Regions from separate parts of the Kluyvera sp. STS39-E genome, predicted to be linked through region 1. Evidence: predicted binding sites of a transcription regulator. Region 1 holds the regulator's gene; each other region holds the start of a gene.
What was found. Region 1 encodes LexA, which represses DNA repair genes until DNA is damaged. Its sites were predicted from a motif close to TNCTGTATGTACATACAGNA; they were not measured.

Region 1 (7,885 bases):
GTGATGAGCGCTGACCGTCTGGAAGGCGAAATGCGCCTGACGCCTGCGCTGGGCCAGCAAAAATTGTACGTGCTGGTCTTTACCACGGAAAAAGATCTCCAGCAGACCACCACGCTGCTGGATCCGGCCAAAGCCTATGCGAAAGGGATTGGCAACGCGATCCCAGATATTCCTGACCCGGTTGCGAAACACACCACCGACGGTTTGGTGAAGCTGAAGGTGAAAACCAATAGCAGCTCCAGCGTACTGGTTGGCCCGCTGTTCGGCTCCTCCGGCCCGGCACCGGTCACCGTTGGTAATACCGCCGCACCAGCCTACGCAGCGCCGGTTGCAGCAACGGCCGTCGCGGCAGCGCCTGCTGCAAAAGCTGAACCGATGTTGAACGATACGGAAAGCTACTTTAACAACGGGATCAAACAGGCCGTCGCCAAAGGCGATATCGATAAGGCCCTGAAATTGATGAATGAAGCCGAACGCTTAGGCTCCAAATCTGCTCGTTCCACCTTTATTGGCGCTGTAAAAGGCAAGGGGTAAGTTCTCCCCGCAGCGCCGATGTTTAGGCGAAGCCTTTCGGTGTGCCCGTGTGGGCACACCTTTTTTGTTGCGCGCGGCAAACTGTTGCACTGCTGTTGCGCCAATGATCGTATTTGACCATTCCTGCACCCCCTACAGTGACTTTCTGCGATACAATGGCTCAACGCTATGTATTGGAGAGACAGGCATGTCGCACCCTGCACTGACGCAGCTGCGTGCTTTGCACTATTTTGACGTCATTCCCCCGCTTGAACCGGCCCAGCGCGATTGGCTGATGCTGGAAGATTCGATGACCAAACGGTTTGAGCAGTATGGAAAACCCGTTAGCGTAACGCTATTAAACGAAGAATTTATTCGTCGCGATGGGCTGGTTGATGAGCAGCATTTGCTCGCCGATGAACCTCGCTATTGGCTGCGAGAAATATTATTGTGCGTCGGGGGAGAGCCGTGGCTTGCCGGGCGCACCGTCGTACCGGAGTCCACCTTATGTGGACCGGAGCTGGCATTACAGCAACTGGGACAAACGCCGTTAGGCCGGTATCTGTTTACGTCCTCCCAGTTGACCCGAGATTTTATTGAAATTGGCCGCCATGATGCGCTGTGGGGGCGTCGTTCACGGCTCCGTTTGAGTGGAAAACCACTGCTCCTGACCGAGCTGTTTTTGCCGGCGTCGCCGTTGTACTAAGAGGAAGAAAAAATGGAGAGGAGTCTGAGGCCGAACAAGCTGCTGGCTTATCATCAGTTGATGCGCACGGATAAACCCATCGGCGCGCTGTTACTGCTGTGGCCAACCCTGTGGGCACTTTGGGTCGCGGCACCGGGCGTGCCACCGCTGTGGATCCTCGCGGTGTTTGTCGCTGGCGTCTGGCTAATGCGCGCCGCTGGCTGCGTGGTGAATGACTACGCTGACCGCAAATTTGATGGCCATGTCAAACGCACGGCTAACCGTCCGCTACCAAGCGGCGCGGTGAGCGAGAAAGAGGCGCGCATCCTGTTTGCTGTACTGGTGCTGCTGTCGTTCCTGCTGGTTCTCACGCTCAATACTATGACCATCCTGCTGTCGGTCGCCGGTCTGGCGCTGGCTTGGGTATATCCGTTTATGAAGCGCTACACGCATCTGCCGCAGGTTGTGTTGGGGGCGGCATTTGGCTGGTCAATTCCGATGGCATTTGCCGCGGTGAGCGAATCCCTGCCGCTGAGCTGCTGGCTGATGCTGCTGGCGAATATTCTTTGGGCGGTGGCCTACGATACCCAATATGCGATGGTTGATCGCGATGATGACATCAAAATCGGTATCAAATCGACGGCGATTTTATTCGGCAAAAATGACCGCTTAATTATCGGTATTCTCCAAGCGTGTGTGCTGGCGCTGATGGTGGCTATTGGTTGGCTAAATGGTCTGCAGTGGGAATTTTACTGGTCAATCCTGATTGCCGGAGCGCTGTTTGTTTATCAGCAAAAGCTGATTCGCCACCGCGAGCGCGGCCCGTGTTTCCAAGCGTTCTTGAACAATAACTATGTCGGGCTGGTGCTGTTTATTGGGTTGGCGATGAGCTACTGGCAGTTTTGAAAACGACCTTGCCGGATGGCGGCGTAAAACGCCTTATCCGGCCTACGAAAGTTTGTAGGCCTGATAAGCGCTGCGCCATCAGGCGCGGCATTTGGCCACCACGCGATAAAAAAATCCCCGGCTAAGACCGGGGATTTTTGTTTTTACTGCGCCGCTTCTTCTTGCGTTACGCTCTCAATCGTCAAGCGCACGTCCGAGGTAATCAGGCTTGCCATCATCTGGTAGACCTTCATCGTCTCTTCCGGCTCGGCGTCGCCGCTGTCGCTGATATAGCCTTCATCGCGCAGCGTTAACACCAGCGATGAGAACACCGCCTTATCGAAGAACTCCGGCGAGTTGATACCGTGAAGAACGGACAGACGCTGCGCCATGGTACGGCTCTCTTTCTCCAGCGTACTGCGGTTCATCGACGGGTTGCCGCTCAACAGCCAGAAGGTGATCGCGTAGCGCTGCAGCGTTTCGCGCGCGCCTGCGGCCAGCAGTTGCAGGGTACGGGAATGCGAAGCATTGATGTGCAGCTTGCCGTCGTGTTCGGTAATCAATTCCTGACGCACCATTTCGGCAATCAGCGTACCGATAACCACCGGCAGTTCTTCGCGTTTCCAGCGTAAGAACAGCTCGGCCTTCAACATTGGGTACAGGGTGTCGATATAGCCCAGAACCTGCTCACGGCTGATTTCGCGATGTTGCGTCATAATCGACGCCAGCAGCGACGGCATGATCAGCATGTGCGCAATGTTGTTGCGATAGTAGGTCATCAGCACCGCCTGCTCGCGCGGCAGAATGATGATATCGCCGATGGTGTCTTTCTCGACTTCGAACTTGTTCATCTGCAGTGCGTGGTCGATAAGCTCACTGGCGGTGGCTTTCGGTGCGGTAGCATCTGCAGAGTACGGCGCGTTACGCATCAGGGCCAGATAGCAATCCAGCTGCTGCGTGAGCTGCTCACGGGTCAGAGAACGCTGACGCGAAGCCAGCAGCGCGGTACAGCACAGGTTCATGGCGTTAGCCGCACCGGCGTTGTTGATACGCACCATCAGCTCTGCCGCCATTTTGTTGACGGTTGGCGTCAGCCACGCTGGACGCACGGCTTCAATCGGGTCGATAGACTCGCGCCATTCCGGAACATGGTGGTTCAGGTAGGTCATCAGCGACATTGGTTCGCCGAAGTTGACGTAGCCTTGGCCGAGATTGCGCAGCTTGCTCAGACCTTTAAGCATCTGCGGCAGGCTTTCTTTCTCTTTCGTGGCACCGCGCAGTTCTTTCGCATAGGTGCCCACTTCCATCACGTGTTCGTAGCCAATATAAATCGGCACTAAGGTGATAGGACGGGAGCCGCCGCGCAGCATTGCCTGAATGGTCATCGACAGCGTGCCGGTTTTCGGATCCAGCAGGCGACCAGTACGGGAACGACCACCTTCCACGAAGTACTCCACGGAGTAACCGCGGCTGAACAGCTCGCCGAGGTATTCGCGGAACACGGTGGAATAAAGCTTGTTGCCTTTGAAAGTACGGCGAATAAAGAACGCACCTAGACGGCGGAAAATCGGACCTGCTGGCCAGAAGTTCAGGTTGATACCCGCGGCGATATGCGGCGGCACCAAACCTTGGTGATAGAGCACGTATGAGAGCAGCAGATAGTCCATGTGGCTGCGGTGGCAGGGCACATAAACAATCTCGTGGCCGTCGTGCGCCAGCTGGCGTACGCGCTCGGCGTTATTCACGTTAATCCCCTGATACAGACGGTTCCAGGTAAAGCTCAGGATACGGTCAGTCAGGCGGATCATCTCGTAGGAGAAGTTAGCCGCAATCTCTTCCATCAGCGCAATGGCGTTCTGCTGCGCTTTTTCGTGGGAGATTTTTTTGCTGCGCGCTTCATCTTCTACTGCTTTGGCGATAGCTTTTGATGCCAGCAGCTTTTTGAACAGATCGTGACGCGCAGGCAGACGTGGGCCTACCGCTGCCAGACGCTGACGGGCAAAGTGCATACGGGCAACGCGCGCCAGCTTCTGAGCGATAATTTTATCCGTACCGTGCTCGTCGGCCATGCGGCGCAGGGAGACGGACGGCGAGAAACGCACGAAGCTATCGCGACCGAGCCAAGAGACGGCGAAGAATTTCTGGAAGCCGTTCAGCATACGCAGCGGCGGGTTAATTTCGCCTTTCTCACGACCCGGAGAACGACCGAACATCACTGACACCGGCACCATTTGCACATCCAGATCTGGGTTGCTGCGGTGCAGGTCGAGGTAATCGTGGAACAGTTTGATCGACTCTTCTTTCGGCGTGTAATAGGTGAACACGCGCGGCCCGCCGTGGATGAACACGTAGCGCGGCAGCAAGGTGCCGTCGATTTCTAACGGTTCAAACGGATCGGGCAGGTCGTGCGCCAAACATTGGGCGCGGAGCGTCAGTAAGTCAGCCTTAGAGTTGTAAGGCAGGACGTACATAATTGGACGCGATGTATCAAGCCCCAATTCCTGAGCAGGTTCTGCGGGAATAGACTTGCTCTTTACCAGAACACTTAATGGTAAATTCAGTAATTTGTAGTAAATTCTTGGCCAGCCGGACATAAACGATGTAAAGCCTCTGGTTAATCATGCAAATGCGCGGCAAGAATATCAGAAAGTTGGCAGGATTTCTGTTCTACCGCTCCATAATAATACACTAAGTGATTCTCGTAGCGGCCACGCGGCGAACGCAGCGGCGACGGGAAGAACGATGTACATACGCATTGTCATTGACGCATAACGTAAAAGGTTCTTGAGATGGCCAATAATACCACTGGGATCACCCGAATTATCAAAGCAGCAGGTTATTCCTGGAAAGGATTTCGCGCGGCGTGGCAAAACGAAGCCGCGTTCCGCCAAGAAGGGGTTGCGTCCTTAGTGGCGATAATTATTGCCTGCTGGCTGGATGTGGATCCTATCACCCGCGTGTTGCTTATCGGCTCTGTCCTGTTGGTGATGATAGTGGAAATTCTTAATAGTGCGCTGGAAGCCGTCGTTGACCGTATTGGCTCGGAGTATCACGAGCTGTCCGGGCGCGCTAAAGATATGGGTTCTGCCGCGGTGCTGCTGGCGATTTTCGTCGCGGTTATCACCTGGGGCATCTTATTGTGGTCTCATTTCCACTAAAGCTGTGAAAACTGCCTGATTTCCTGCGTTTTATGGTTCCAAAATAGACACTAGCTGTATATACTCACAGCATAACTGTATATACACCCAGGGGGCGGAATGAAAGCGTTAACGACCAGGCAGCAAGAGGTGTTTGATCTCATCCGGGATCATATCAGCCAGACGGGCATGCCGCCGACGCGTGCGGAAATTGCTCAGCGCTTGGGGTTTCGTTCCCCGAATGCGGCTGAAGAACACCTGAAAGCGCTGGCGCGTAAAGGGGTTCTTGAGATTGTCTCCGGTGCCTCTCGCGGTATCCGCCTACTGGTGGAAGAAGAAGCGGGCTTGCCGCTGATTGGCCGCGTGGCGGCGGGCGAACCGCTGCTAGCACAACAGCACATTGAAGGCCATTATCAGGTCGACCCATCGCTGTTTAAACCAAGCGCCGACTTCCTGCTGCGCGTCAGCGGTATGTCGATGAAAGATATTGGTATTATGGACGGCGACCTGCTTGCTGTGCATAAAACCCAGGATGTGCGTAACGGCCAGGTTGTGGTGGCGCGCATTGACGAAGAAGTGACGGTAAAACGCCTGAAAAAACAGGGTAACGTCGTCGAACTGCTGCCAGAAAACAGCGAGTTTTCCCCTATCGTGGTCGATCTGCGCCAGCAGAACTTCTCCATCGAAGGGCTGGCCGTTGGCGTTATCCGCAACGGTGAGTGGTTGTAACCCTTCTCCGCTCTCAAATGGCTGTGATGCTTTCGGTATCGCAGCCTTTTTTCTTTCTGGTTCATGCACATGCCTCTACTGACCTCCGCCGATAAAGCCCTGTGGCGTCTTGCGCTACCCATGATTTTCTCCAATATCACCGTGCCTTTGCTGGGACTGGTGGATACTGCCGTGATTGGTCATCTCGATAGTCCAGTCTATTTGGGCGGCGTGGCGATTGGGGCCACGGCGACCAGCTTCCTGTTCATGCTGCTGCTGTTTTTACGCATGAGCACCACCGGCCTGACGGCGCAAGCGTTTGGTGCCAAAGACCCCCAGGCGCTGGCCCGAGCCTTAGTACAACCGCTTTTGCTGGCGCTGGGCGCGGGTCTGCTGATTATTCTGTTCAAAAACCCGCTGATTCATTTGGCGCTCTCCATCGTCGGCGGCAGCGGCGAGGTGCTGGAACAAGCGCAGCGTTTTCTCTCAATCCGCTGGCTCAGCGCCCCCGCCTCACTGGCAAACCTCGTGCTGCTCGGCTGGCTACTCGGCGTACAGTATGCTCGCGCACCGGTGGTATTGCTGGTGGTAGGGAATGTGCTGAATATTGTTCTCGACCTGTGGCTGGTTATGGGGCTGCATATGAACGTGCAGGGGGCGGCGCTGGCAACGGCGATTGCTGAATATGCAACGTTCTTGGTTGGGCTGGGAATGGTGCGCAAGGTACTGATCATGCGTGGCATTTCATGGGCGATGCTGAAAACGGCTTGGCTCGGTGACTTTCGACGGCTACTGGCGCTGAACCGCGACATTATGCTGCGTTCGCTGCTGCTTCAGCTGTGCTTTGGCGCGGTGACCGTCTTTGGTGCCCGACTCGGCAGCGACGTGGTGGCGGTGAATGCGGTGCTGATGACCATGCTGACCTTCACGGCCTATGCATTGGACGGATTCGCCTATGCAGTAGAGGCCCACTCTGGGCAAGCCTACGGCGCACGCGATGGCAGCAAACTGCTTGAGGTGTGGCAGGCGGCATGTCGCCAAGCGGGCGTTGTCGCGCTGGCCTTTGCGCTGGTTTATGCGCTATTGGGTGAGCATATTGTCGCGCTGCTGACTTCCATCCCTGAGCTGCGCCAGTTGGCTGACCGCTATGTGCTCTGGCAGGTCGTGCTGCCGGTGATTGGTGTGTGGTGTTACCTGTTGGACGGCATGTTTATCGGTGCGACGCGCGGCGCTGAAATGCGTAACAGCATGGCGGTCGCGGCGGCCGGTTTTGCGCTCACGCTGCTGGCGCTGCCGACGCTAGGCAACCACGGACTGTGGTTAGCGCTGGCCGTATTCCTCGCATTGCGTGGTATGTCGCTGGCGTTTATCTGGCGTCGTCACTGGCGCGAGGGGAGCTGGTTTTCTTAGCGTGATGGTTAAAGATTCTGAATAGTGAAACGAACCCAGAATGACCGACTACAATTAATCTCACGCTTAGCGAAAAAGATGTTCGTGTTGTAGAAAACCTTTCGCTATTCACTCACTGACTCCCGAGGATTTTATGATGAATAAAGACGAAGTCGGCGGTAACTGGAAACAGATCAAAGGTAAAGTGAAAGAGCAATGGGGCAAACTGACCGATGATGATATGACGGTGATCGAAGGGAAACGCGATCAGCTGGTCGGTAAAATTCAGGAGCGTTACGGCTACGCGAAAGATCAGGCGGAAAAAGAGGTCGATAGCTGGGACAAGCGTCACAACCACCGCTGGTAAACCCCTCGCGTACAAGGAAGTACGCTATCCCGCTTAGCGTTCGCTAGCGGGATTTCTTCTTAATCTGGATTGTATGATCGTGCTGGCAGCATTCATGCGTTTTGCAGGCCTCGACCTCAACGCAGCCTGAACACAGGCCGTGTGCTTCAATCACGTTGTGGCGCAGAGCGAAGCCCATTTTTGCCGCCAGCGCATGCATGA
Region 2 (7,885 bases), on a different contig from region 1:
TGCAGTTCGTCACGAGTGCCGGTGAAACAGTGCAGCACCGCGCCCGGCAGGTGATCAAGCCAAGGTTCAAGCAGCGCAAAGAACCGATCATGCGCATCGCGGCAGTGCAGGAACACTGGCATACCCAGCTCAGCCGCTATCGCCAACTGAGCGCTGAAAGCCGTTTCCTGCTCAGCGGGCGTGGAGAAATTACGGTTAAAGTCCAACCCGCACTCGCCCACAGCCACTACCTCAATCTTGTTCACCAGCGTATAGATTGAGTCTGCCACTTCCGCAGACCAGCTGCTGCTATCATGCGGATGGACGCCAGCGGTAGACCAGCAGCCCTCAAAACGTTCCGCCAATCTCTGAGCTTCTTCGCTCTCATGACGATTGGTTCCGGTCAGCAGCATACCGTGTACACCCGCAGCAAGGGCTCGGGCGACGACCTCGTCGCGGTCACGAGAAAACTGCGAGCTGGTTAAATTAACACCGATATCAAACATCATGGCCCCCATATGACAACCGCCCTGACGGGCGGTTGGTTATTCTTCATTTTCTTCTGCTTGTGCGTCTTCATCACGCGTCGCACGCTTCCCGGCGTAGAAGCGGGAGAAAAACAGCCCCACTTCGAATAGGCAATACATCGGGATCGCCAACAGCGTTTGCGAGAACACATCCGGCGGCGTCAGCAGCATACCAATCACAAAGGCGGCCACTAGCACGTACGGACGTTTCTTGCGCAGGTCTTCCGGCGTAGTCACGCCAACCCAGCAGAGCAGCACGATAGCCACAGGCACTTCAAACGATACGCCAAACGCAATAAACAACGACATGACGAAATCGAGGTAGCTTTTAATATCCGTTGAAACCAATACTCCAGCCGGAGCCGCGTGGGTCAGGAAGCCAAACGCCAGCGGGAACACCACGAAGTAGGCAAACGCCATACCGGTATAAAACAGCAGGGTACTGGAGACCAGCAGTGGCATCACCAGACGACGTTCATGCTTGTACAGCGCCGGGGCCACAAACGCCCATACCTGATACAAAATGACCGGGGCGGAAAGGATCAGCGACACCATAAAGGTCAGCTTGATCGGCGTAAAAAATGGTGATGCCACGTCGGTGGCGATCATCGTCGCCCCATGCGGCAACTGTTTAATCAACGGTGCTGACACCAGCTGGTAAATGTCGTTGGCGAAATAGACCAGTGACAGAAAAATAACGATGACCGCGATGATGCTGTTGAGCAGACGCTTGCGCAGCTCAATTAAATGAGCGATCAGCGGTTGAGTATCTTCTACGCTCATGTTTACGGTTTATCACTCGATGCGGGGGATGAATCAGGAACGGCAGCCGCAGAAACTTTCTCTTTCTCTACCGAGTTAACCGCTTCGGCCACTGGCGCCGGGGTCTCCTCAGCCGACACACTCGGTTCATCAGCATGTACCGCCTGCGGCTCTGCCGTGGCCGGTTGCACGGCGTCCTTATCCTTCACCACAGGGTTATGGATAGTATTGGCCTCGTCACTCGCCTTCTCAGGATCGTGCGCCGAGTAAGAACGCTTCATCGACTCCGCCGCGTCGCGCAGCTCATCCATAGAAGCTTTCAGCTCAGGCGTCAGACTATCCAGACTCGCCTTCTCCACCTTCTTCAGGCTATCCTGAAATTCTTGGAGTTTAAGCTCCTGCGTCAGCTCATTTTGTACGGTTGCCGCCAGCGAGCGTAGCGCTCTGATCCAGCCAACAACCGTCTTCACTGCAACTGGCAGGCGTTTAGGCCCCAATACCACGAGGCCTATCACAAACACCAGCAGCAGTTCACTGAAACCAATATCAAACACGAATTACACCTGCTCGTTGTCGTGGCGTTTCGCTTCGTCTTTCTTCGCACTTTCCTGCTTATCAGTAATTGATTGCGCAGTGAAATCTGCATCCTGGCTCGGCTTATCTTTTTTGTCGTCTTCATCACCCATGGCTTTTTTAAAGCCTTTGATAGACGCGCCTAAATCCGACCCAAGTGAGCTCAGCTTTTTAGTCCCAAAAAGCAGAACCACGATAACGACGATAATCAGCAACTGCCAAATACTAATACCACCCATACATGTTCCTCTGATAGATGATGAAATAATCAGCGCGCATTATACGTTATGCAGCGCCCTGTTAGCGACGCAAAATTCAGCGCGTCTTACGCCAGCCGGCGAACCATACCACTATGCCTCCGGCCATAAGCCATGCGGGTGCAAACCCCCATTCCGGCCGAGATACCAATAACATTGTACCGCTCAGGAGTAAAACCGCGCCTATACCAAAGAGATAGCGAGACTGCCCCTGCCGAGTATGATGCGTTGCCATATCCTGCGAAATCTTCGCCAGACTGGCCTCCATCTGCTTACTCTGTCGCAAGCTGTCGTACACCAACTCAGGCAATTCCGGCATTTTTTCAATCCAGAACGGTGCTTTGTCCTTCAACGCGCGGAACAGAGCGGGTATCCCCACTTGGTCTTTAATCCAAGATTCGAGGAATGGTTTCGCCGTCTTCCATAAATCTAACTGAGGATAGAGCTGGCGTCCTACTCCTTCTACGTAAAGTAATGTCTTTTGCAGTAACACAAGCTGTGGCTGCACTTCCATATTAAAGCGGCGAGCGGTGTTAAACAGGTTTAGCAGGACATGGCCAAACGAGATCTCTGCCAGCGGTTTTTCGAAGATAGGTTCACACACGGTGCGGATAGCAAACTCGAAATCTTCCACGTTGGTATCCGCGGGCACCCAGCCGGAGTCCACGTGCAGCTCAGCCACTTTGCGGTAGTCACGGTTGAAGAAGGCAATAAAGTTTTCTGCTAAATAACGCTTATCATCTTTGTTTAGCGATCCGACGATGCCGCAATCGATGCCGATATACTGCGGATCTTCCGGATGTTCATAGCTGACAAAAATATTGCCTGGATGCATGTCGGCATGGAAGAAGCTGTCGCGGAATACCTGGGTAAAGAACACCTGAACGCCGCGTTCGGCCAACAATTGCATGTTGGTATTTTGCTTTTCCAGCGTCTCAATGTCGGACACCGGAATACCGTAGATGCGCTCCATGACCAGCATGTCGACGCGGCAGTAATCGGAGTAAATCTCCGGCACGTACAGCATCGGGCTATTTTCGAAGTTGCGCCGCAACTGGATGGCGTTAGCCGCTTCGCGCAGCAGGTTCAGCTCATCAAGCAGCGTTTTTTCGTAATCACGCACCACCTCCAGCGGACGCAGGCGGCGACCGTCAGGCAGCAGACGAGGCACCCAGCGCGCCAGGCGATAGATAAGCTTCATGTCGGCTTTGATAACCGGAAGGATATCCGGACGGATAACCTTGATCACCACCTCTTTGCCATTCTCTTTTAGGCGCGCGGTGTGCACCTGGGCAATCGATGCGGAAGCCAGCGGCTCAATCTCAAAATCATCAAACCAGCTTTCGACGGGGATATCACCCATCGATTTTTCAATTTGCTGCTTTGCCAGTTTGCCATCGAAAGGAGCAACGCGATCCTGCAGCATAACCAGCTGATCGGCAATCTGCGGTGGGAAAAGGTCGCGACGGGTGGAAAGCATCTGACCGAACTTGATCCACACAGGGCCAAGCTCTTGTAGCGCCAGGCGCAGGCGCTCACCTAATGGCTTATTTTTGTGGCGGTTTGGCATCCAGAATAACAGCCGACGCCCAATACGCAGCGGCAGCGTGATACGCATCTTGGGAATCAGCTCATCAAGCCCGTAGCTCAAAAAGGTGTGGATGATAAAGTACAGGCGCCGTAATTCTCCTGGCGTCATTTCTCCTCCAGTTTTTCCAGCCGTTGGGTCAGTGCAGCTAGCTCACGCTCTACGGCCATCGTTTCTTCGGCGAACCACGCTATTTCCAATGCGCCAGGCGCCAAGCGCCACTCTTCAGTCAACGCTTCAGAGACGTAGCGCTGCTGACGCGCCAAACCATGTTGCACAAACTTCGCCCCCCCGCGCAGGAGCTTACTCACCCCTTCAGCGGCGATATCGCCGGTATAGGGCGCAAGCAGTTCAGCAGGGTCGAATTCCGCGAGGTCGGCCAACGATACGAGGTTTTGCACAACCTGTAGATCGCCCTGCACTTCGAGATCGTTATTGCGGATAAGCGCGGTGAGCTGTTGGCGGTTACGCAGCTGCGGCAATACGCTGACACGCGTGATAACGGTGCAGTCTGCCTCGCCTTCCCACGCGCCCAGCACATCAACCTGGCGCTCGCTAAATACCAGCACCAGCGGCGAGGAGAACTCTTTAAGTTCAATGCGCAACACTTTGCCAATAAGACGCTGACGAGCGGGCTTCAAGGCATTTTCACGCCAAAGCAGCGTATTAATGGCGGTCTCAATGCTGCCAGTCACTAAGGGTTTTAAAGGCATAGCCGCACCTCAATCAGAATTTATAGCCGCGATGCAGCGCAACGATCCCTGCGGTCAGGTTGAAGTAGTCAACGTTTTCCAAACCGGCGTCTTGCATCATCTCTTTCAGCGTGTCCTGATTCGGGTGCATACGGATGGACTCCGCCAGATAACGGTAGCTGTCCGCATCGTTAGCCACCATTTCGCCAATACGCGGCAGAATGTGGAACGAATAGGCATCGTAGGCTTTGCTCAATGGCTCAATAATCGGTTTAGAGAACTCAAGCACCAGCAGGCGCCCACCCGGCTTCAGCACGCGGTACATGGAGCGCAGCGCTTTCTCTTTGTCGGTGACGTTACGTAGGCCAAAGGAGATGGTAATGCAGTCGAAGGTATTATCCGGGAAAGGCAGTGCTTCTGCGTTAGCCTGTACGTATTCCACGTTGCCCACAACGCCAATGTTACGCAGCTTTTCACGACCCATTTTCAACATCGAGTCGTTGATATCAGCCAGTACCACACGCCCGGTTTCACCCACCATGCGCGAGAACTTCGCCGTCAGATCGCCCGTACCGCCCGCCAGATCGAGAACTTTCTGTCCACGGCGCACGCCGCTGCAATCAATGGTAAATCGCTTCCAAAGACGATGAATACCGAATGACATCAGGTCATTCATAACATCGTATTTTGCGGCCACAGAATGGAAGACATGTGCCACCATGTCGACCTTCTGATCTTTGGCAATTGTTTGAAAGCCAAAGTGCGTCGTTTCTTGTGAATCCTCAACCATCTCTATGCCTGCTTATCAAGAAAATGTTCATGGAGTGTAACAGATTGGGCACGATTGCCCTACGATTCCACCCCGTTACGAAATCCGCCATTTCGCTGGATTAGCGGCGTTCTGCCGCTAACGGATTGTCATCATTCAACTCTTCATCGTCGCGCAATCGGAACTCATCATCCTGTGATGTGGCCTGTTCGACGAGGTCTGGATTAATCTCGCGTTTCACCTCAACGCCAAGATGACGGAATGCTTCCGCCTGCACCAACAGATTACCGCGACCGGAAGTCAGCTTTTTCATCGCCTGACGGTAGTTGTCCTGTGCTTTATCGAGGCTTTGACCAATAGACGACATATCGTCAACGAACAGGCGCATTTTGTCATATAAGCGGCTGGCACGTTCAGCAATATGTTGCGCATTGCGGCTTTGGTGCTCGTAGCGCCACAGGTTGGAGATAGTGCGCAGAGCCACCAGCAATGTGGTTGGGCTGACCAGCATAATATTATTTTTCAGCGCTTCGCTAATCAGTTCGGGCTGCCGGTCTAGCGCCAGTAAAAACGCTGGCTCTACGGGGATAAACATCAGGACGTAATCCAACGAACGCAGCCCCGGAAGCTGCTGGTAATCTTTACGGCCCAGCATACGGATATGGTTGCGCACCGCCGCGATATGCTCCTGCAGCGCAGTTTCTCGGGTGTAGTCATCTTCGGCGTTGAAGTAGCGCTCGTAAGCCACCAGCGTCATTTTGGCATCCACCACCACGTCTTTGCGGTGAGGCAGGCGCACAATAACGTCCGGCTGCATACGCGAATTGGCGTCCGTGTTGATGCTGACCTGGGTTTCATATTCGTGCCCTTCCCGCAGGCCGGAGGCTTCCAGTACGCGGCTGAGCACCACTTCGCCCCAGTTGCCCTGCGTTTTATTATCGCCTTTCAGCGCCCGGGTTAGGTTGACGGCTTCCTGCGCCATCTGGGCGTTGAGCTGCTGAAGGTTACGAATTTCATGCGCCAACGTGTGCCGCTCGCGCGCTTCCTGACCAAAGCTGTCCTGAACCTGACGACGGAAACCGTCTAGCTGTTCACGTAGCGGCGTCAGCAGGCCGTGCAGGCTTTGCCGGTTTTGTTCATCGACCCGACGGTTGCTCTGTTCAAAGATGCGGTTGGCAAGATTTTCGAACTGCTCACTCAGACGCTGTTCGCTGTTGAGCATCAGGCGGTGTTTTTCATCGCCGTGCTGGCGCGTGGTCTCGAGCAGCGTAGTGACCTCGCGGAGATCGACCTCCAGCGACGAGTTAATCTCCCGCAGGCTGCGCAGCTCGTTGTTGAGCAGTTCGCACTCGTCACGCCAATGAGCATGCTGGGCGATTTGCTGTTTCGCCGCGCTCAGTTCGCCGTATACATCGCGTTCTTCTGCCAACTGTTCAGCGCGCTGCTGCGCGACACGATAGCTTGCCGCCAGCCAGCCAATCGCGATGCCCGCCAGTGCCACTAATGCATAAATCACCACGGCAATATCCACAACGCCCCCTGCCTGAATCCGTTATCTGCACAAAAATAGAATTGTGCTGTATAAACGTCCAGTTTTAAAGCAGTTTCCTGCGAGCCGCGACGCAAAAAGAAAAAGGCCGAACAAGTCGGCCTTTTCGCAAAGGAGGGAAAACTACAGCAGACGACGCGCCGCTTCCACTACGATTTTCACCGCGTGGCTTTCGGTCTGTTTCATGGTCTCTGCGTTAGGAATTTCCTGTTGGGTGCGGTTAACGATAACGCCCGCAACCATCCCCGCGCGCAGACCCTGGCTTGAGCACATGGTCAGCAGGGTGGCGGATTCCATTTCATAGTTCATCACACCCATTGACTGCCACTCTTCCATAGAGCCTTTGAAGTTGCGTACAACGCGGCCTGAGAAGGTGTCATAGCGTTCCTGACCCGGATAGAAGGTATCAGAGGAAGCAGTAACGCCCACGTGAGTGGTCGCACCGACGGCTTTCGCCGCTTCTACCAGCGCGGTCGTACACGCAAAGTCAGCCACCGCTGGATATTCCATCGGGGCAAAGTGCAGGCTCGCACCGTCAAGACGGACGGACGCCGTGGTGACCAGTACATCACCCACATTGATATTTGGCTGAATGGCACCGGTGGTACCCACGCGCAGGAATGTGCGAATGCCCAGCTGTGCCAGCTCTTCTACGGCAATGGAGGTCGATGGACCACCGATACCGGTTGAGCAAACGATCACTGGCTTGCCATCAAGCTCAGCACGCCAGGAGGTAAATTCACGATGAGATGCCAGTTTTACCGGCTTTTCCATCAGCGCGGCGATCTTTTCCACACGCTCCGGGTCACCGGGGACGATAGCAACCGTAGCCCCTTGTAAATCGTTTTTGGTGAGGCCGAGATGAAAAACATCAGACTTGGACATAAAGAACTCCTCTGTGGTTCAGTTTTGTCAGAAGAAGCAAAAATGTACTTTATAGAAGACCACAACATTTTTTCGTGATTGCTATCACTAAGAATTAAAAATATTGCATTAAATTCCATGCAAATAGTGATTTACATCACATTAACAAGTTAATGTGATCGTCTGCTGCACAATAATACGCCGTCTTGAGGCACTGTGATTCGGCTATGAGTTCATTCAAAGGGTACGGAGAATGCCATGACAATCAAGACACAACCTGGATTTGCACCTGCTGCTTCACCTCATGCCTCTACCACCGTCCATA
Region 3 (7,885 bases), on a different contig from region 1:
GGTACAGATAGACCCCGAGGTCATCGACGCCAGACCAGTATTTTTCGTTGGTCACGTTGGTGATCCCTACGCGCCACACCAGATCGTTTTGTTCTTGGTTCAGGTGCATACGGTAGCGCATGCCCAGATCCAGCGTGGTGTAGCTATCTAGCTTCTTGGTATTGGCAGAATCGGCATACTGAGAGCCGGTATGATTCACGCGCGCGGTGGCCGTCAGGCCATCGACCGGTTTGATATCGTACTCCGCGCCCAGCACCGCATAGAAACGAGATACGCCAATGGCATCGTTACCGTCGTTCAGACCGCCTTTGGTTTTGGTCATCTCAGGATCGATCCACAGCGTGCTGCCGTTCAGGCGCAGGCCTAATACCGGCTCGCCAAAGACGTTCAACTCTACGCCGCGGTTGCGCTGTTCGCCGTCCATCCGATAGTACTGGTCGCTATCCAGCACGCCGGAGGGCTTGGTAATCTGGAACAGCGACAGTGAGCCGCCCACGCGCTGATAGTCAATTTTCACCCCCACTTCATCCTGCTTAGAGTGGGCAATCCCGATGCTCTGACCAAAGTTTTTCGCCGTACTCGGCGCGTTGCTCGCAGGCTGCAGCGCTTCGGTATGGTTAGCGTACAGTGAAAGCGTTTCCCACGGCTTGTAGACTAGGCCAAAGGTTGGCATCCAGCGGCTTTCGGTAAAGCTTGAGGTCGTGGTTTCCAGACCGGTGCTATTGCTGTAGTTACGGATAACCACTTTTTGATTGCGGGCAGCGGCGGTGAACAGCAGCGAGTCATCAAAGAAGCCTAAGGTGTCGCTGAACAGCCAGCCCTGAGTACGGTTACGCGCGGTGGTCAGCGGGTCGTGGTAGTTGCCGCCCGTAGAGGCGTAATTCGGCATGGTAACGCCGTTATTATTGTAGATATTGGTGGTTGGGTTTGTCTTGCTATTAGACATGCGCCAAGCGGTCGCATCGCTGCGGACCTGCGCCGAATAGCCAATGTTTACCTTATGGGAAACAACGCCGGTAGCAAAGTTGCCACGAATACCGCCCATGCCGCTGAAGCTATCGATAATACGGTTGGTATCCAAACGCCCTACGGTGGCATCACCGTTGATATTCGTCAGCTTAGGCGTGGCATAGATCCCCTCTTCGTGTGCGTGCTGCGCACCGAGTCCGGCATAAGTGGTCCAGCTATCGGTCAGATCGTATTCCGCTTTTACCATGCCGAATTCGTTCTCAATATTGCTGTAGCCCCATTTTTGGCCAGTGCTTTTGGTGTTGCTCGGTACGTCAGGGACTTCGCTAATCGCCGCGAATCCCACGCCCATCTCGCCGCCGTGGAAGGTTTTTTTCTGGTAGCCAAAATCGAATGAGGAACGGAAACGATCGCCACGGTAGTCGAGGCCCAATGAAGCCAGCGTGGTGCGACGCTTGTCATTTTCAATGCGTGTTTCCCCTTCGCGGTGTAGCACATTCACGCGGGCGCCCCACTGGTTGTCATCACCAAAACGACGCCCCACATCCAGCGAACCACCAACCTGCGAGTCACCGGTGTAGTCCACGCCAATACGCGTCGTCGGGATATCTTCCGCGCGTTTCGGCTCAAGGTTTATCATTCCGCCCACGCCGGAACTGGCCGCACCGTTCACCAGCGCGTTTGCGCCTTTAAAGACTTCAACACGTTCTAGCATCTGGGTATCGACCACCTGGCGCGGCACAACGCCCGAGAGCCCGCCCATGGTCATATCATCGCCATCGAGTTTAAAGCCACGGATGCGGTAGGTTTCGGCGAAGTTACCGTAGCCCTGTACCGCCTGCACACCAGCATCGTTTTTAACCACATCGGCTATTGTTTTGGCCTGCTGGTCCTGCACCAGCTGTGAGGTGTAACCGATGACGTTGAACGGCACGTCCATCGCCTTTTGTTCGCCCAGCATCCCGAGCCGTCCACCGTGAGCAATCTGCCCATCGAGATAGGCTGGAACCAGCTCTTCACCACCGGGGGTAAAGCTACTGCCAACGCCCTGTACTACCATGGTTTCAGGCTGATTTGGGCTCGCGGTAACAGTATTGGTTGTGGCAGCGTTCGCGGCAGGAACAACGGCGCTTATCGCCAATGCCAGCGCGGAGAGTTTTGCATTCATGAGAAGATCCCTGGTATCAATAAAAAAATTCACCAGTGCTGTCAGCAGGTTATCGTGACCTCACGCCTCAGAACCCCCTGTGATAAATGCTCACCGATTGCTGAGTCTGCCGTATCAAACTAGTGAATAAAAAAGAGACTGAGAACTATACTCATTATCGTTGCGCGATCAAGGCAAAATGAATGAAACATAAGCGGATAACCTTATTAATTACATGGCGTTATTTTGCTTGTTTGCATAAAAAATGGCGCTGCGCGTGGCTGCCTGACGCATAATTCCCCTAACCGGTAAAATTAAGGGGCGCGTGTGCTGCTCAAAATTATTCTCACGATGGTCGCTTTTGCGGCCAATTCACTCCTGTGTCGGCTGGCGCTGAAAGGGCTGCATATGGACGCCATCTCTTTTAGCAGCCTGCGTCTTTTAAGCGGGGCTGTGGCGCTGTTTTTATTGCTACAGCTGCCGGGCATAAGAAAAAAGCCGGAATTTAATCTCCTTAACGCGATGCTGCTGGCGCTGTACGTTTTCGCCTTTTCACTGGCCTATCTGTCGCTTACCACCGCAGCGGGCGCACTGCTGCTGTTTGGCACCGTACAGGTGGTGATGACGGTTTGGGGATTGGCGCACGGCGAGCGGCTCACGTGGCTTAAGAGTCTTGGCATGTTGATGGCAATGGGTGGATTGGCGCTACTGCTGTTACCCGGTGCGGGGCATCCTTCCGGCGGCGCGGCGCTGCTGATGATGATTTCTGGTTTCGCATGGGCGATGTACTGTATTACCGGGAAAAAAGTCCAAAATGCCGCCGCTGCGACGGCTGGGAATTTTATTCTCGCGGTCCCACTGGCGCTGCTGGTTTTAGCCGTCAGCGGTATGCACATTCAGGCCGATGCGTTTGGTGTTGCGCTGGCGGTCACTTCCGGCGCACTGATGTCCGGCGCGGCCTATTTGCTCTGGTACGCCCTGCTACCCCATCTCAGCCCAACCACCGCCAGCACCCTGCAGCTAAGCGTGCCTTGCCTAGCGGCTTTAGGTGGCCTGCTGTTTATGGGGGAAGCGATTGACGGCAGAATGCTGCTGGCGATTGTAATAACGCTTACCGGGATAGGGCTAGTGATTGCGGCGGATTATCAACGTCGTACAAGAAAGTGATCTCGCCGGCCCCTTTCATCAGGGGCACGCGCTGCGCCAAAGCGCAGGCAGTTCGGCAAGCGTCGCGTCAATAATCCTGCGTTTGTCATTTCCCGGCTGCCAGATGGTCACCATGGTCTGGCTAATTCCGCTATTGCCCACCACCGTTGGGATAGCGACGACATTGTGCCAGCTTTCCGCCTGAAAATGGGTGGGCAAAAAGCCCCATCCACAGCCCGCTTCCATCAAACTGCGCAGCATCTCTCGCTCATTGGTAAAGATGATGTTGCCAGCAATTTGCAGACGTCGCGATACCGGCACATCGGATACCGCATGCATAACAATCTGCGGAGTCAGGGAAAGCGAGAGCAGCGAGCATGGCATGGAGACATCGGTAAAAAGCGTGCGAGCGGCATAAAAATCCATTTCAATCGTCCCTAACGCCCGCCACTCCATTTCGTTACCGATACTGCGGTTGTTCGCCTGGTAAAAACCGAGATCGGCCTGCCCTTGCGCCAGCGCAAGCTCCCCCTGTTCACGCGGCATACAGGTCATACTGAGACGAATACGCCGCTGTGCCATAAAGGCAATCAAGCCATAAATAAATCCACGCGGGGTAAAGGTGTCGTAGACAACGCTCAGTTCTTGGACCTCATTCGCCGGTACCTGATGGGCAAACTGCTCAAATGCCCGCGCCTGCCGTATCAATAAATGTGCCTGACGGTGCAGCAGTTCCCCCTCCACCGTCAGCTGAAGCGATCGTCCTTCGCGGACAAACAGCGCATAGCCCAAGCCGTCTTCCAGCAGATCGATAAGATCGCGCAGCGTAGTGCGATCTTTGCCTAATTTAGCGGCGGCCTTCACGAGACTGGTGCACTCGGCCACGGCGGTAAAAGCTTCTAATTGCGCAAGTGAATAGGACAATGATGGCAAAACGATCTCCAGCCAATATGCGGGGGTTTTTCCCCCATTAAGCGTTTTTTATTATAGGTCGTCGATTTTTATACTGCCTGTATCCCGAACCTTCAGGGTAACGAACCAGTGAGTTTACATTTAAATCGAGAACACTATGAATAATAACCAAAAAATATCATCTGCGAAGTATTGTCTTGTGGCGAGTTTGATGGCTAGCGCTCTGCTTTCTTCCCCGGCCATTGCCGCCTGTAAAGGCACCGAGTTGACCTCCTGTCCCGCGCCTTTTGATAACACATTGCCGAATACCCAAAAAATGTTGACCTGGAGCCAAGCCGAGCGGGTGATTGGTTTTCGTAATGATTATCGTAACTATCAGGGCGATGTTTTCCACCACGGCAAGGCAACGCCGCTGGAGGCTGCCGATAAACCCCTTCGCCAGGCGAGCTATCAGGTTAACGGCCAGCGGTGGAATTTGCAGGATTACATCAAGCGACAGAATGTCAGCGGCATGCTGGTGCTAAAAAACGGTAAAGTGGCATGGAAATACCTCGGCGAAGGCAATACCGATACCACGCTGTGGACTTCCCGTTCAGTTGGAAAATCAGTGGTCTCTGTGCTGGTTGGTGCCGCAATCCAAGAAGGCAAGATTCATTCCTTAGACGACCTCGTCACCCAGTATGAACCGGATCTCAAAGGCACGGCCTGGGACGGCGTGACCTTAAAGCAGCTCATCCAACACACCTCCGGCGTGGCGTGGAGCGAAGACTACACCAATCCGCAGTCAGACTTCGCCAAACTGACCCAGTGCGAGGCGCATCCCGGCACTTATGACTGCGTCCGCGCGCTCGTTTCCGGCCTGAAACGCACACATCCAGCCGGTGAGGTTTGGTCTTATTCCTCCGGTGGTGCATGGCTGTTAGGCGACGTTTTGGAGCGCGCAACGGGCATGACGTTAGCTCACTACCTCGAAAAGACTATCTGGCAACCGTACGGCATGGCGAATGACGGCGTATGGCATGCGTACGCTAAAGATCAACATGACGTTGGCGCACACGGTTTTAACGCCACGCTAGAAGACTGGGGACGCTTTGGTGAGTTCGTGATGCACGAAGGTCGTCTCGCGGATGGCACCCAGATACTTCCAAAGGATTGGGTTAGCCAATCGGCAAACTGGAATACGGCAAAAAAATCGGTTTCTGCCGCGCACCCTAAGGGCATTTACGGCTATCAGTGGTGGAACAACGAAGTGCCGGTTAACGCAAAAAACGTCATCCCTGAACAAAAAGACACGCTCAAAGGCTCTATGTGGGCACTGGGTATTTTTGGACAGATGATCATGGTTAACCGTGCGGAAAATTTGGTGATAGTGCAATGGTCAACATGGCCACAGGCAGAGCCATCTTTCAGCGCTCAACCGCTTGAAGCATCACTGATGTTTAGTGCCATCGCCAACGCACTGCGCTAAACACAGCCAGCGTCATCAGGGATGGAGACCCTGATGACGCCGTTTTGCGTCTGGCGTTACGCTTTCGCTTCTACCGCCACGTACATCTCAATATCCCAGTAGCCGTCTTCGGCACCGTTATTACGGTAAATTTCGAAACAGGGCTTCGGGGCAATCTGGTGACTTTCGTCCTTCAGCAGGCTGTCAAAGAATTGATACCAAGGCGTGGCGAAATCATGATTCTCAACGCGTGCCAATGCGACAGCATATAAGCCGCCTGCCACTTCCGAGGTCATCACACCTTCGCTGTTCGGCGGCACAACAAAATCATCTGCCACCGACACCACCGTATCGCAGCGCAGCTTTTCCGCCGGCACTTCATCAGGATTGTCGTAATAAACGGCGAGCCACTCCTGAGCGGGAATTTGCTGGCCATCCACCCACATCATAAGCTGCTCAAAACCTTGTTTTACCGTCTGTTCCCACGGCCCAACCATATGAAAACCGGCTATTTTGCGCGACTTAACCTGCTTAACCTCGTAGTCCATACTGCCTCCGTTAACATACTGTAATTACATACAGTGTAATTCACATTTTGCCATTAAGACAAACGGAGCGTGGGCAATATGTGAGCAGATTCGCACTCTTATTCAGAGCGTAGTGAGGGCAGCAATATTGAGATTGGCGGAGAAAATGGTGCGCCCTGCAGGATTCGAACCTGCGGCCCACGACTTAGAAGGTCGTTGCTCTATCCAACTGAGCTAAGGGCGCACTGGGGAAGTCAAAACTTCTTGATAGGGTGAAGCGCGTGGAATTATACGGTCACTAGCAGGTGAGTCAATCCATTTCCGCATGAAACCTGCGTTGAACGCAGCAGTGGATAAAGTGCCACCAACAATCGCTCAACAGTTGGGCAAAATCACTTTCCGCTGAAAACACGCAAACGATAACTGACAGCGAGCCTCGCATCTGACAAAATATATACATCCCCCCTTCGTTAATGACAGATGGAATATTTCCCCTGATGGCAGCAAAGATTATTGACGGTAAAACGATTGCGCAGCAGGTGCGCTCTGAGGTTGCGGAAAAAGTGAAGGCGCGAGTTGCGGCCGGAAAACGCGCCCCTGGGCTGGCCGTTGTGTTGGTTGGTAGCAACCCCGCATCGCAAATTTATGTCGGCAGCAAGCGTAAAGCCTGCGAAGAGGTGGGTTTCATCTCCCGCTCCTACGATCTGCCGGAAACCACCAGCGAAGCTGAACTGCTGACGCTGATTGATACCCTGAATGCCGATGCCACTATCGACGGCATTCTGGTGCAGCTCCCGCTGCCTGCGGGCATCGATAACGTGAAGGTATTGGAACGTATCGATCCAGACAAAGACGTAGACGGATTCCATCCGTACAACGTAGGTCGTCTGTGCCAGCGTGCGCCGCGCCTGCGTCCGTGCACACCGCGCGGCATCGTTACGCTGCTTGAGCGCTACAACATCGATACCTACGGTCTGAACGCCGTGGTCATTGGCGCCTCTAACATCGTTGGCCGCCCGATGAGCATGGAGCTGCTGCTGGCTGGCTGCACCACCACCGTCACCCACCGTTTCACCAAGAACCTACGCCACCACGTTGAAAACGCCGATCTGCTGATCGTCGCGGTCGGCAAGCCTGGTTTTATTCCGGGTGAGTGGATCAAAGAAGGTGCCATCGTGATTGATGTCGGGATTAATCGTCTCGAAAGCGGTAAAGTAGTCGGCGATGTGGTGTTTGAAGAAGCCGCGGCTCGCGCATCTTACATCACGCCGGTACCGGGCGGCGTAGGTCCAATGACCGTCGCAACCCTGATTGAAAACACCCTACAGGCTTGTGAAGAGTATCACGACGTGGAGAAGGCATAAGATGGCAACATTTTCTTTGGGTAAGCATCCGCATGTGGAACTCTGTGACTTACTGAAACTGGAAGGCTGGAGCGAAAGCGGCGCGCAGGCGAAAATCGCCATTGCCGATGGTCTGGTCAACGTTGACGGCGCGGTAGAAACCCGCAAACGCTGCAAAATTGTCGCCGGACAGACCGTCAGCTTTGAAGGTCAGAGCGTAACCGTCACAGCGTAAGCCTCACGGCAGCAGTACGATGACCCGGCGAAGCAGTGCAACGCCGGGTTTTTATTGCCGAAAATTCAGAATATCCCCCTGCTGCATTGCCACCGTTTTGCGCTGATACTTTGTTTTTATTTTTCGCTAACGGACCATCGATGCCAACCATTATCACCC

Region 2: the regulator LexA is predicted to act here: its motif matches at 6,723-6,742, upstream of rmuC (DNA recombination protein RmuC).
Region 3: the regulator LexA is predicted to act here: its motif matches at 6,186-6,205, upstream of sbmC (DNA gyrase inhibitor SbmC).

What each region holds. Positions count from the first base shown of each region.
Region 1 is NZ_JBFQGA010000013.1:35,015-42,899, forward strand. Features, by position in the region: gene malM (maltose operon protein MalM) at 1-534, shown strand, start outside; gene ubiC (chorismate lyase) at 722-1,219, shown strand; gene ubiA (4-hydroxybenzoate octaprenyltransferase) at 1,232-2,104, shown strand; gene plsB (glycerol-3-phosphate 1-O-acyltransferase PlsB) at 2,248-4,677, opposite strand; gene AB4K05_RS22620 (diacylglycerol kinase) at 4,873-5,241, shown strand; gene lexA (transcriptional repressor LexA) at 5,341-5,949, shown strand; gene dinF (MATE family efflux transporter DinF) at 6,019-7,338, shown strand; gene AB4K05_RS22635 (CsbD family protein) at 7,475-7,684, shown strand; gene zur (zinc uptake transcriptional repressor Zur) at 7,728-7,885, opposite strand, start outside.
Region 2 is NZ_JBFQGA010000014.1:72,315-80,199, reverse strand. Features, by position in the region: gene tatD (3'-5' ssDNA/RNA exonuclease TatD) at 1-497, opposite strand, end outside; gene tatC (Sec-independent protein translocase subunit TatC) at 525-1,289, opposite strand; gene tatB (Sec-independent protein translocase protein TatB) at 1,292-1,822, opposite strand; gene tatA (Sec-independent protein translocase subunit TatA) at 1,826-2,080, opposite strand; gene ubiB (ubiquinone biosynthesis regulatory protein kinase UbiB) at 2,157-3,797, opposite strand; gene AB4K05_RS23320 (SCP2 domain-containing protein) at 3,794-4,399, opposite strand; gene ubiE (bifunctional demethylmenaquinone methyltransferase/2-methoxy-6-polyprenyl-1,4-benzoquinol methylase UbiE) at 4,413-5,168, opposite strand; gene rmuC (DNA recombination protein RmuC) at 5,269-6,678, opposite strand; gene udp (uridine phosphorylase) at 6,820-7,581, opposite strand; gene AB4K05_RS23300 (dienelactone hydrolase family protein) at 7,819-7,885, shown strand, end outside.
Region 3 is NZ_JBFQGA010000002.1:346,509-354,393, forward strand. Features, by position in the region: gene AB4K05_RS05200 (TonB-dependent receptor) at 1-2,137, opposite strand, end outside; gene AB4K05_RS05205 (DMT family transporter) at 2,444-3,283, shown strand; gene AB4K05_RS05210 (LysR family transcriptional regulator) at 3,302-4,195, opposite strand; gene AB4K05_RS05215 (serine hydrolase domain-containing protein) at 4,386-5,642, shown strand; gene sbmC (DNA gyrase inhibitor SbmC) at 5,699-6,169, opposite strand; tRNA gene AB4K05_RS05225 (tRNA-Arg) at 6,316-6,392, opposite strand; gene folD (bifunctional methylenetetrahydrofolate dehydrogenase/methenyltetrahydrofolate cyclohydrolase FolD) at 6,646-7,512, shown strand; gene ybcJ (ribosome-associated protein YbcJ) at 7,514-7,726, shown strand; gene AB4K05_RS05240 (metal-dependent hydrolase) at 7,867-7,885, shown strand, end outside.